4 regions of the Dickeya fangzhongdai genome follow, and region 4 is predicted to be linked to each of the others. Evidence: predicted binding sites of a transcription regulator. Region 4 holds the regulator's gene; each other region holds the start of a gene.
What was found. The regulator PurR, encoded in region 4, represses purine synthesis genes. The targets are predictions, from matches to a motif close to CANGCAAACGTTTGCNTG.
Positions count from the first base shown of each region.

Region 1 (3,212 bases), 2.0 Mb from region 4:
GTGGAAACCGAAACCCTGCGCACGTTTCAGGCGTTCGGGGTGGCGACGGTATTTTATATCGCGGTGATCGCCCTGCTGGAAGGCTGGGGACAGTGGCGTCAGCACCGGCAACCGCTAAAGGGGCACTGAGATGGATTTTGCGATCATCCGCGACAATTTTAGCTACCTGATGTGGGGCACCTTTCCGGATGGTCCGCTGGGCGGCGCGGCGCTGACGCTGGCGCTCAGTTTGATGGCCGGGATCGCATCGGCGGTGTTGGGCACAGGGCTGGGGGTGGCGCTGGCGATGTGTCGCGGCTGGGCTGGCGGGCTGCTGGCGATGGTACTGGGCTTTTTCCGCGCGATTCCGGTAATCATGCTGATTTTCTGGACCTACTTCCTGCTGCCGATCCTGTTTGGCGTCGATATCCCCGAAATCACCACTGTGGTGTGTGCGCTGGCGTTAATCGCTTCCGCCTACCTGGCGCACGGCGTGAAAGCCGGCATCGTAGCGATAGGGCGCGGCCAGTGGCAGGCGGGGATGTCGCTGGGGCTGGGGCGTTGGCAGACGCTGTGGCACATCGCGTTGCCGCAAGCGCTGCGCATGATGGTGCCGTCGTTCATCAACCAGTGGATCTCCCTGATTAAAGACACCTCGCTGGCTTACATTGTCGGCGTTGGCGAGCTGACTTTTCTGGCGACTCAGGTCAACAACCGCAGTATGGTCTACCCGACCGAAGTGTTCCTGTTTATCGCGTTGGTCTATTTTATCTTTTGCCTGTTGCTGGACCTGCTGGCGCAGGGCGTCAGCAGGCGTTTTCGCGCCGGGCCGAAACCCGCCCGGCGCCGGCTATTCGGCGGACGCAAACCGGCAAGCACGCCGGAATCGCTGTTGCACGAATCCGCCTGAGCCGTCAGGCGGCGGTCAGCGTCCAGCCGCGTGCCTGCCACAGCGCCGGTAACTGCGCCATGTCGTGGAACATCGTCACCAATGGGTGATGGATCGGCGCGTTATGTTCGTCGGCGCAGTAGTAGAACACCGGTATGCCGGCGGCAATGCCGGCCTGCGTGCCGGAGACCGAATCTTCCACCAGAATGCAGTTTTCCACCGTTACCCCCATCTGCTGCGCGGCGTGATGCAGCAACGCCGGGTCCGGTTTCCATTTGCCGATGTCGTAGCCGCTGTACAGGTGCTCGCCAAAGAACGGCAGCAGGCCGGTCAGCCCCAGCGAATGCTGCATTTTGCTGACCGGGCCGTTGGACACCACCGCGGTGGGCGTTTGCAGCGCCGCCAGTACGTCCCGCACTCCCGAAATCGGCTGCAGCGAGAGATCGAACAGTCGCGCGACTTCCTGGCGGAAATGGCGTTCCATCTGCTCGGTTGAAACCGTCAGGCCGAAACGCTCGCTGATGCGATCGATGATGTCGTAGAGCTTCATGCCTTTGAAGTTTTTGATCACTTCATCCAGCGGCAACTGCACACCGTAAGGAATAAAGATATTGATGTAGGCCTGGCAGCAAATGACTTCGCTGTCCACCAGCGTGCCGTCGCAGTCGAAAAATACGCATTCAATCCGGGACATGGGCATTCCTTGTTGAAGGACGAAAATCCCCACTTTACCTGACTGACAGGATAATGCGATGTTTGTGGAAATACGGGACTTGCTGACGCTTATCTCTGTAGCGGACAAACGTTTTCCCGTCGGGAAGTGAGGCGAAACCGCTGCGAACAGGCTGGAGATATAGAAAATTGTTATCGTCGGGAAAAAAAAGCCCGCCGGCGCGTTAACTGCTCCGCATTTTGGTATAGGATACCGGGCGATTATCTTTCCTTTCTTCTCTTTGGGTCATTTATCATGGATAAATCTCAGTCTGGTTCCGCTGCTGAGCAGGGGCTGCTGGATCGCGTGTTCAAACTGAAGCAGCACGGCACCACCGCTCGTACCGAGACCATTGCCGGGTTCACCACCTTCCTGACGATGGTGTATATCGTTTTCGTCAACCCGCAGATTCTGGGTGCCGCCGGGATGGACACCAAAGCGGTGTTTGTCACCACCTGTCTGATCGCCGCCTTTGGTAGTATTTTCATGGGCCTGCTGGCTAACCTGCCGGTGGCGCTGGCGCCGGCGATGGGCCTGAACGCCTTTTTCGCCTTTGTCGTGGTCGGCACGATGGGTCTGCCGTGGCAGGTCGCGATGGGCGCTATCTTCTGGGGCTCGGTGGGTTTCCTGCTGTTGACGATATTTCAGGTTCGCTACTGGATGATCGCCAATATTCCGCTCAGTTTGCGGCTGGGCATCGCCAGCGGCATCGGTTTGTTTATTGCCATGATCGGGCTGAAAAACGCCGGGATTATCGTACCGAATCCGGAAACGCTGGTGTCGGTCGGCAAGCTGACCTCGCATAGCGTGCTGCTGGGCGCGCTGGGCTTTTTCATTATCGTGGTGCTGGCGTCCCGCAACATCCATGCGGCGGTGCTGATTTCCATCGCGGTGACCACGCTGCTGGGCGCCCTGCTGGGCGATGTGAAATTCTCCGGCGTGTTCTCCATGCCGCCGAGCGTCAGCAATGTGGTCGGTCAGGTGGATCTGGCCGGGTCGCTGAATCTGGGCCTGTCCGGGGTGATTTTCTCTTTCATGCTGGTGAACCTGTTTGATTCCTCCGGCACCCTGATTGGCGTGACCGACAAGGCCGGTCTGGTGGATGCCCGCGGCAAATTCCCGCAGATGAAGCAGGCGCTGTATGTGGACAGCATCAGCTCGGTGGCCGGCTCGTTCATCGGCACGTCGTCCGTGACCGCCTATATCGAAAGCTCTTCCGGCGTATCCATCGGCGGTCGTACTGGTTTGACGGCGGTAGTCGTGGGGATTCTGTTCCTGCTGGTGATGTTCCTGTCTCCGCTGGCGGGCATGGTGCCGGCGTATGCGGCGGCGGGCGCGCTGATTTATGTCGGCGTGCTGATGACCGCCAGCCTGGCGCGCGTTAACTGGGATGACCTGACCGAATCCGTACCGGCGTTCGTGACCGCCGTGATGATGCCGTTCACCTTCTCTATTACCGAAGGCATCGCGTTGGGCTTCATTTCCTATGCGGTAATGAAAGCCGCGACCGGCCGCTGGCGCGACATCAGCCCGTGCGTCATCGCCGTGGCGGTGCTGTTCCTGCTGAAAATCGTGTTTATCGACGCCCATTAATCACTGGCGAGCCGGGATTGCCCCGGCTCGCTTGTTGGC
Region 1 covers NZ_CP025003.1:4,997,240-5,000,451, forward strand. The annotation lists gene CVE23_RS22385 (amino acid ABC transporter permease) at 1-129, shown strand, start outside; gene CVE23_RS22390 (amino acid ABC transporter permease) at 131-889, shown strand; gene yieH (6-phosphogluconate phosphatase) at 894-1,562, opposite strand; gene CVE23_RS22400 (NCS2 family permease) at 1,836-3,173, shown strand.
Region 1: a site for PurR is predicted at 1,664-1,681, ahead of CVE23_RS22400 (NCS2 family permease). Genes of this name have one in related genera too.

Region 2 (3,212 bases), 2.2 Mb from region 4:
GCAAATCATTCAGAAAAACAAGCAAACAATTCACAAAACAAACAGATCACAAAAACAAGCGGACAATAAAAACGCCCCGTCGCGGGGAGCGAACGGGGCGTCAGGCTTATTCTTCGTCGTCGCCGTCTTCTTCTTCCAGCAGCGCCTGATAACCAGCGGCATCAAGCAATTCGTTCAGTTCGTCTTCATCAGACGCCTTGATGCGGAACAGCCAGCCTTCAGCATACGGCGCGCTGTTCACCAGTTCCGGTGCGCCTTCCAGTTCGTCGTTGATTTCCACCACTTCGCCGCTGATCGGCGCGTAGATGTCGGACGCGGCTTTGACGGACTCCGCCACGGCGCAGTCATCACCGGCGTTGACCGTGCTGCCGACTTCCGGCAGATCGACAAACACCATATCGCCCAGCAATTCCTGCGCGTGCTCGGTGATGCCCACGCTGTAAACGCCGTTGCCTTCCGCCATCACCCATTCATGGGACGAGGTATATTTCAATTCTGCCGGAACATTGCTCATTGCCACCTTCTCCTTCCATTAACGCCAAAAATTAAAACTGAACCAGCGCCTTGCCGGCGCGAACGAAATTGGGTTTGGTCACATGCACCGGCATCTCGCGATTACGAATCTGCACGATAGCCTGTTCGCCGATACCGGCGGGAACACGAGCCAGGGCGATGCTGACGCCCAGCGTGGGCGAAAACGACCCGCTGGTGATCACACCTTCCTGCATGACGCCATGATTATCGGTAAAGCGGACCGGCTGACCGTGACGCAGCACGCCTTTTTCGGTCATCACCAGGCCGACCAGTTGTTCGGTGCCTTCCGCCTGCTGACGCTCCAGCGCTTCACGGCCGATGAACTGGCGGTCTTCCGGCTGCCAGACGATGGTCCAGCCCATGTTGGCCGCCAGCGGCGAGATGGATTCATCCATGTCCTGACCGTACAGGTTCATGCCCGCTTCCAGACGCAGCGTGTCGCGCGCGCCCAGTCCGCAGGGTTTAACGCCGGCCGCCAGCAGTTGTTGCCAGAAACCGACCGCCTGTTCCTGCGGCAGCGCGATTTCATAGCCCGCTTCGCCAGTATAGCCAGTGGTGGCGATAAACAGGTCGCCCGCCTGTACGCCAAAGAAGGGTTTCATGCCGGCTACTTGCTCACGCTGGGCATCGTTCAGCAGACTGCGCACTTTTTCCTGCGCCTGCGGCCCTTGCACCGCGATCAGCGACAGATCCTCACGTTCGGTAATCTCCACCATGAACGGTTTGGCATGCTCGGTGATCCAGGCCAGATCCTTCTCGCGGGTGGCGGAGTTCACCACCAGCCGGAAATAGTCTTCGGTCTGGAAATAGACAATCAGATCGTCGATCACGCCGGCGGAGGGCGTCAGCATCGCGGTATAGAGCGCTTTACCGGGCTGGGTGAGTTTGGCGACATCATTCGCCAGCAGATAACGCAAAAATTCACGCACGCGGGCGCCGCGCAGATCCACGATGGTCATGTGCGACACATCAAACATGCCGGCGCTGTTGCGTACGATGTGATGTTCGTCCAGTTGAGAACCGTAGTGCAGCGGCATCATCCAGCCATGAAAGTCCACCATTTTGGCGCCATCGGCCAGATGCTGTTGATACAACGGAGTGTGGTTTGCCATTCTTTTCTCTCTACGTTAGCCGCGCGTTGTGACGCCAGGCCCCACGACGCAAACGTTTATCCTGCCCCAGAACTTACCACCGAAGCGCGCGTTCCACCACTCCCACAACCATAAGTTTATCTATATAAAAAGCCAAACCGGCATTGAATTACCCAACCACCCAATCAGGATATAAATCCGTAAAATTTCACAAATAAAAAACTTAACTCCAAATTAAAAAATAAAACCAATACCAAAAATTATTAATGCATGACTTTCTGGTTTTATTTCAAAAGAGACAACCACAAGTTAAATTAGATTAAGTAATGCGAAAAAACCCTAAAATTAGATTATTTCAGGTAAGGCCACGCCCGTTTTTCATTGTCTTCACACTCCGATTCTGTGATCACCGTCGTGGACACCTTCCCGTCAGCGACAGTACGACGCGGCTGATGGCAGCCGTAAGAAGGCAGCGAGTCCCGACCGGTTTCACACTGGGTTCATCGGCGGGTGATCCCTCTGACAAAGGTTTGACTTTTATCAACCGGAAGCGAGCTTTCGTCTCGCCCTGCGCGGTGCGCGACTAGATTAACTATTAACCACACCGGCTACTGGCGCAAATGGATAACCGATACGCCTCAATGATTAAAAATCAATGCGTTAAGGAGAAATCATGGCACACAGAATGATACTGAATGAAACGTCCTATTTTGGCGGCGGCGCCATCGCCCACCTGACCGAAGAGGTACAGCGACGCGGCTTTCGCAAGGCGCTGGTGGTGACGGACCAGGAACTGATGAAGTACGGCGTAGCGGGTAAAGTAACCACGCTGCTGGAAAAAGCAGGCCTGCCTTATGACATCTATGACGGCGTGATTCCCAACCCAACCATCGCCGTCGTCCGGCAGGGCGTCGAACGTTTTCAGGCATCTGGCGCCGACTACCTGATCGCGATTGGCGGCGGTTCGCCGCAGGACACCTGTAAAGCCATCGGCATCATCATCAACAACCCGGAATTCGCCGATGTGCGCAGCCTGGAAGGGGTCGCGGCCACCCGCAAACCCAGCGTGCCGATTTTCGCCATTCCTACCACCTCCGGCACCGCGGCGGAAGTCACCATCAACTACGTCATCACCGATGAAGAGAAACGGCGTAAATTCGTCTGCGTCGACCCGCACGATATCCCCATCGTGTCGTTTATCGACGCGGACATGATGTGCAGTATGCCCGCCTCACTCAAAGCCACCACCGGCATCGACGCCCTGACCCACGCCATCGAAGGGTTCACGACTCTGGGCGCCTGGGAATTGACCGACATGCTGCACCTCAAAGCCATCGAAATCATCAGCCGTTCGCTACGCGATTCGGTGGCCGGCAAACCGCAGGGCGTGGAAGCGATGGCGCTGGGGCAATATATCGCCGGTATGGGTTTTTCCAACGTCGGCCTGGGACTGGTGCACGGTATGGCGCATCCGCTGGGCGCGTTCTATAACACCCCGCACGGCGTCGCCAACGCGATTCTACTGCCCCATATCATGGCCTGGAACGCGGAATACACCGGCGAGAAATTCCGCGCCATCGCCGTGGC
Region 2 covers NZ_CP025003.1:789,039-792,250, reverse strand. The annotation lists gene gcvH (glycine cleavage system protein GcvH) at 107-514, opposite strand; gene gcvT (glycine cleavage system aminomethyltransferase GcvT) at 546-1,646, opposite strand; gene fucO (lactaldehyde reductase) at 2,299-3,212, shown strand, end outside.
Region 2: a site for PurR is predicted at 1,692-1,709, ahead of gcvT (glycine cleavage system aminomethyltransferase GcvT). Genes of this name have one in related genera too.

Region 3 (3,212 bases), 2.3 Mb from region 4:
CCCCTGAGTTCCCACCCGTAGTGCTGGCAACAGAGGATAAGGGTTGCGCTCGTTGCGGGACTTAACCCAACATTTCACAACACGAGCTGACGACAGCCATGCAGCACCTGTCTCAGCGTTCCCGAAGGCACGACCGCATCTCTGCAGTCTTCGCTGGATGTCAAGAGTAGGTAAGGTTCTTCGCGTTGCATCGAATTAAACCACATGCTCCACCGCTTGTGCGGGCCCCCGTCAATTCATTTGAGTTTTAACCTTGCGGCCGTACTCCCCAGGCGGTCGATTTAACGCGTTAGCTCCGGAAGCCACGCCTCAAGGGCACAACCTCCAAATCGACATCGTTTACAGCGTGGACTACCAGGGTATCTAATCCTGTTTGCTCCCCACGCTTTCGCACCTGAGCGTCAGTCTTCGTCCAGGGGGCCGCCTTCGCCACCGGTATTCCTCCAGATCTCTACGCATTTCACCGCTACACCTGGAATTCTACCCCCCTCTACGAGACTCTAGCCTGTCAGTTTTGAATGCAGTTCCCAGGTTAAGCCCGGGGATTTCACATCCAACTTAACAGACCGCCTGCGTGCGCTTTACGCCCAGTCATTCCGATTAACGCTTGCACCCTCCGTATTACCGCGGCTGCTGGCACGGAGTTAGCCGGTGCTTCTTCTGCGGGTAACGTCAATCGGTAAGGTTATTAACCTTACCGCCTTCCTCCCCGCTGAAAGTGCTTTACAACCCGAAGGCCTTCTTCACACACGCGGCATGGCTGCATCAGGGTTTCCCCCATTGTGCAATATTCCCCACTGCTGCCTCCCGTAGGAGTCTGGACCGTGTCTCAGTTCCAGTGTGGCTGGTCATCCTCTCAGACCAGCTAGGGATCGTCGCCTAGGTGAGCCGTTACCCCACCTACTAGCTAATCCCATCTGGGTTCATCCGATGGCGTGAGGCCCGAAGGTCCCCCACTTTGGTCTTGCGACGTTATGCGGTATTAGCTACCGTTTCCAGTAGTTATCCCCCTCCATCAGGCAGATCCCCAGACATTACTCACCCGTCCGCCGCTCGCCGGCGGGGAAGCAAGCTTCCCCCCGCTGCCGCTCGACTTGCATGTGTTAGGCCTGCCGCCAGCGTTCAATCTGAGCCATGATCAAACTCTTCAATTTAAAGTTTGATGTGTTTTCCGAAGAAAACGTGCTCAAAGAATTTACTGTTAGTTCGTATGAATTAACTGTTGTCACTCTTCAAGACTTTTCACATAATTTTTTAGTGAAGCGTCCTGCGAGTGCCCACACAGATTGTCTGATTGATTGTTAAAGAGCAGTGCGACCGGCTTACAGCCTGCTGTCGCGAGGTGGCGTATACTACGCTTTCCTCATTCAGAGTCAACGACTTTTTTCTCGCTTTCTCCGCCTCACACCGCGTTGACTCATCGCCGTTGCCGTGTCAGTGGATGCGCATTATAGGGAGTTCCTCGCAGGCCGCAACCGGTATTTTTGATTAAATCGCGCGTTCGCTGCATTCCACAGCAAAAGTGCCGCTTATACCTTATTTTGCACAGAGTTATCCACAACTCAGGCATTTTTTGAAATTTGGCGAGCATCACGCAAACGTTTTCGCTACAATTCCCCCCCTGATGAATGACGCGTATCCGTGAGCGCGTTAGCTGAATATCGGTGACTCAATCCGTATTTTTCTTTATGTGACCGCCACTATTCACGTAACGCTCTTTAAAGTAAGAACCTAAGTCAGGGGATCAAACCATCATGCAACAACGTCGTCCTATCCGTCGTGCTTTGCTCAGCGTGTCTGACAAAGCCGGTATCGTCGAATTCGCCCAGGCGCTGTCACAACGAGGCATTGAGCTGCTCTCCACTGGCGGCACTGCACGCTTGCTGGCCGACGCCGGCCTGCCGGTGACAGAAGTCTCGGATTACACCGGTTTTCCGGAAATGATGGATGGACGCGTCAAAACCCTGCATCCCAAAGTGCATGGCGGCATTCTGGGTCGCCGCGGTCAGGATGACGCCATCATGACTCAACACCATATCCAGCCGATCGACATGGTGGTCGTGAATCTCTATCCGTTCGCCCAGACCGTCGCCAAAGCCGACTGCACGCTGGAAGACGCGGTAGAAAATATCGATATCGGCGGCCCGACCATGGTGCGCTCCGCGGCCAAGAACCACAACGACGTGGCTATCGTGGTTAAAAGCAGCGACTACACAGCCATCATCACCGAGATGGACGCCAACGAAGGTTCTCTGACTTACGAAACCCGTTTTGATCTGGCAATCAAGGCATTCGAACACACCGCCGCTTACGACAGCATGATCGCCAACTACTTTGGCAGTAAGGTTCCGGCCTATCACGGCGATACCACCCAGCCTTCCGGCCGTTTCCCGCGCACGCTGAACTTGAACTTCATCAAAAAACAGGATATGCGTTATGGCGAGAACAGCCACCAGCAGGCCGCCTTCTATATAGAAGAGAAAGTCGCTGAAGCATCGGTGGCCACCGCTCAGCAGTTGCAGGGCAAAGCGCTTTCCTACAACAACATCGCCGATACCGACGCCGCGCTGGAGTGCGTGAAAGAATTTGCCGAGCCGGCCTGCGTAATCATCAAACACGCCAACCCCTGCGGCGTGGCAATTGGCGGTTCGATTCTGGACGCCTATGAGCGCGCCTACAAAACCGACCCGACATCGGCGTTCGGCGGCATCATCGCTTTTAACCGCGAACTCGACGAAGCCACCGCGCAAGCCATCATCAGCCGTCAGTTTGTTGAAGTGATCATTGCTCCTTCCGCCAGCGAAGCCGCGCTGAAAGTCACCGCCGCCAAGCAAAACGTACGCGTGCTGACCTGCGGTCAGTGGCAACAGCGTACGCCGGGGCTGGATTTCAAACGCGTCAACGGCGGCCTGCTGGTGCAGGATCGCGATCTCGGCATGGTAGAAGCCGCCCAGTTGCGCGTGGTCACCGAGCGTCAGCCGACTGAAGCCGAACTGCGCGATGCGTTGTTCTGCTGGAAAGTGGCGAAATTCGTTAAATCCAACGCCATTGTTTACGCACGCGACAATATGACCATCGGCATCGGCGCCGGTCAGATGAGCCGTGTTTACTCGGCCAAAATCGCCGGTATCAAGGCTGGTGACGAAGGTCTGGAAGTCAAAGGTTCCGTCATGGCGTCCGACGCATTCTTCCCGTTCCGTGATGGTATCGAT
Region 3 covers NZ_CP025003.1:283,412-286,623, reverse strand. The annotation lists rRNA gene CVE23_RS01325 (16S ribosomal RNA) at 1-1,154, opposite strand, end outside; gene purH (bifunctional phosphoribosylaminoimidazolecarboxamide formyltransferase/IMP cyclohydrolase) at 1,755-3,212, shown strand, end outside.
Region 3: a site for PurR is predicted at 1,592-1,609, ahead of purH (bifunctional phosphoribosylaminoimidazolecarboxamide formyltransferase/IMP cyclohydrolase). Genes of this name have one in related genera too.

Region 4 (3,212 bases):
GCTCGGACAATGCTGGCCAGTGCTGCTGGAAGCGGTGATACCAGGCCATCAACGTGCTGTCGTAGTCAGCACCGAAGTTATGCCAGTCTTCCATCACCAGATACGGCTCGCTGGTTACGGCGATTTGCTCTATCGACGGCAGGCTGCCGTTGGGGAAGATGTACTTGCTGGTCCACTTATCTCCCGTTGGCGTGGGGGTGTGAGTGCCGATCGTGTGCAGCAGGAACAGCCCATCAGGTTTAAGATTGCGCTTTACTATCTGGAAGTAGGTATCGTAGTTCTTGGCACCGACATGCTCGAACATGCCGACGGAAACGATACGGTCAAACTGCCGGTTCAGGTCGCGGTAGTCCTGCAGCAGGATGTTCACGTCCAGATCATGGCAGCGCTGTTGCGCCAGTTTCTGTTGCTCGCGGGAGATGGTCACGCCGGTGACGGAAACGCCGTAGTGACGCGCGGCGAATTCTGCCAGCCCGCCCCAGCCGCAGCCGATATCCAGCAGGGTCATGCCGCGGCGCAGCTGCAGTTTTTCGCAGATCAAGCGCAGCTTGTCCTGCTGTGCCTGCTCCAGGGTTTCGGCCTGTTTCCAGTAGCCACAGGAGTACTGCATATAAGGGTCAAGCATCAGGGTGAAAAGATCATTACCGAGGTCGTAATGCTCCTTGCCCACGATCCAGGCCCGACGGCGGGACTGCAGGTTGGTCAGCCGCGCCATCAGGATCCGCAGCGTATCGCGCCAGCGGTGAGGGAGCTGGTTTTCCAACCCGGCGCGCAGCACGCGGTGGAAAAACATGTCCAGCCGCTCACACTCCCACCAGCCATCCATATAACTTTCGCCCAATCCCAACGAGCCTTCGCGCAGCACGCGCTTATACATGTCGGGATTTTTTACCTGAATATCAAACGGGCGTGAACCGTTAATGACGATGTCGGCGGCCGACAGCATTTCATTAACAATCTGGAACCAGGATAGGTTAGGGGTACCCAGTTCCTCCACATAAGATGAACTCATAACTTCTCCCTACCTTGCCGGAAAAATGCCTTTGCAAGGAAAAACATTAGACAAATGTACCCACGGAGGGCATTCGGTGGACCCAATCCATCGTCTACCCCTGAACGTCTCAGAGGAAAATAAGAGAAAAGCCGGTACGAAAGGCGTCTATCCCTGGCCGTAACAAAAAGGTGCAGCGGTCAACAGGCAGGATAGAAAAAGTAAGGCGATGCATGAGGCCAAAAGCATCGTCTGATCATGATTATTGTCGTCAACGACAGTGACAAGTGTATGACTGCTTTAACCCGACGACAAGATTCATTGGGTTAAAGCAGCACGTTAAGTCATGAGCTCAACAGCGATAGCATGCGCCGGCACCATGTGTGGTGCGGCCTGCCGCTTGATTGAATAGCCAGACAGAGATAACGGAATCGTCTGAATTTTAACGACGGTAATCGAGGAACGGGCCGTCGGCGACGGAGCGGCGTTCGATCAGCGTCGGATGCACTTCAATGGTCTGGGCTTCCTCGCGTTTGCTGGTAATGCGGTCGAGCAACATCGAGAAGGCCGCCTGTCCCAGTCGCTCCTTGGGCTGGTGGATGGTGGTCAGCGCCGGGGTAAAATACCGGGAGTGACGAACATTGTCATAACCGATCACCGAAATATCCTGCGGTACGCGCAGCCCCAGTTCGTCGGCGGCGCAAATGGCGCCCATCGCCATGATATCGCCGCCGCAGAACACCGCGGTCGGACGCTGTTTCTGGGCCAGAATCTGGTGCATCGCCTTGTAGCCGGATTCCGGCTCGAAGTCGCCCTGAACCACCCATTCTTCCCGTAGCGGAATGTCGGCCTCTTTCAGCGCTTTCAGGAAACCCAGATAACGCCCACTGCCGGTATTGCGCCCGAGAGAACCGGGAATGGCGCCGATGTCGCGGTGGCCGCGCTCAATCAGGTAACGTCCGGCCATGTAGCCGCCGGCAAACGCGTTATCGATAATGGTATCGGTAAAATCGCTGTGGGCTTCGCCCCAGTCCATCACCACCATCGGGATATGGCGGTAATCCGCCAGCATCGATAGCAGTTCCGGCGGGTACTCGGCGCACATCACCAGCAGGCCGTCGACCCGTTTTTGCGCCAGCATGGACAGGTAGGCGCGCTGTTTGTCCTGATTATTATGGGAGTTGCACAGGATCAGCGTATAGCCTCTGGCGTAGCAGCTGTTTTCCACCGCCTCGATGATTTCGGCGAAATAGGGCGCCTCGCTGGATGTCGCCAGCAGGCCGATGGATTTGGTGTGGTTGACTTTCAGGCTGCGGGCCACCGCACTCGGCGAATAATGCAATTCATCGATGGCCGCACGCACCGCAGCCTTGGTCTCTTCGGCGACGAAACGTGTTTTATTGATCACGTGTGATACGGTTGTGGTCGAAACGCCCGCGCGTTTTGCCACATCTTTGATCGTTGCCATCTAAAGTGACTCCTGAACTCATCTGTTACAGTAGCTTGTCTGTTACAGCAGTAAATATGTTGTTAATCGTTTGCCTGCGTGAATTCTTCTCCTGCCAGACAACAAGGCAACATTTCAGGAGGAGACATGCCGAGGTGTGTAGCTTGAAGGGAGGGCTGACGCTTCGACCAACGCAGTGTATACAGTAAACTGCGGATTTTGGCCGATTTAGAGCAAAAGTGGAAGAGGCAATTCGTTTTATCTCTGTGACGCAGAAACCGGTTTTTTGACGCTCGCCGGGTGATAATAGACCTATGCTTTATAATGTTTCCCCCGTCTGCCGGATAGGGGATTGATTCAGACATGACAGGATGACGGCGATCATCAGTCACATACAGGAGAATACTATGGATACCAACTTGAAAATGTCGCTGTTCACCACTGTGGCTTCACTGGCGATGATCATCATCTTTAGTCTGAGCGCGGTATTGAACTGACGGCGTGGCGCTAGCGGCGCCTGGAACGTCAGCGGCGCATCGTTGCCGTTAAAGACAGGAAAACAAAAAAGGGGCGTGATGCCCCTTTTGTCGTATTGAGAACGGCCATTCCAGCGGAAGTTGTTTAGCGAATGGTTTTCGGCGTGACCACGCGACGGGCGCCGACGTAGTGATCCTGCCAGTAGTCCTCGCTCAGTTTGCTGATTTTAATGTCAGAGCCGGAACGCGGCGACTGAATGAAACGACCATTGCCGAGGTAGACGCCGACATGGTCGGC
Region 4 covers NZ_CP025003.1:2,974,092-2,977,303, reverse strand. The annotation lists gene cfa (cyclopropane fatty acyl phospholipid synthase) at 1-1,012, opposite strand, end outside; gene purR (HTH-type transcriptional repressor PurR) at 1,434-2,459, opposite strand; gene cydH (cytochrome bd-I oxidase subunit CydH) at 2,846-2,935, shown strand; gene CVE23_RS13280 (C40 family peptidase) at 3,060-3,212, opposite strand, start outside.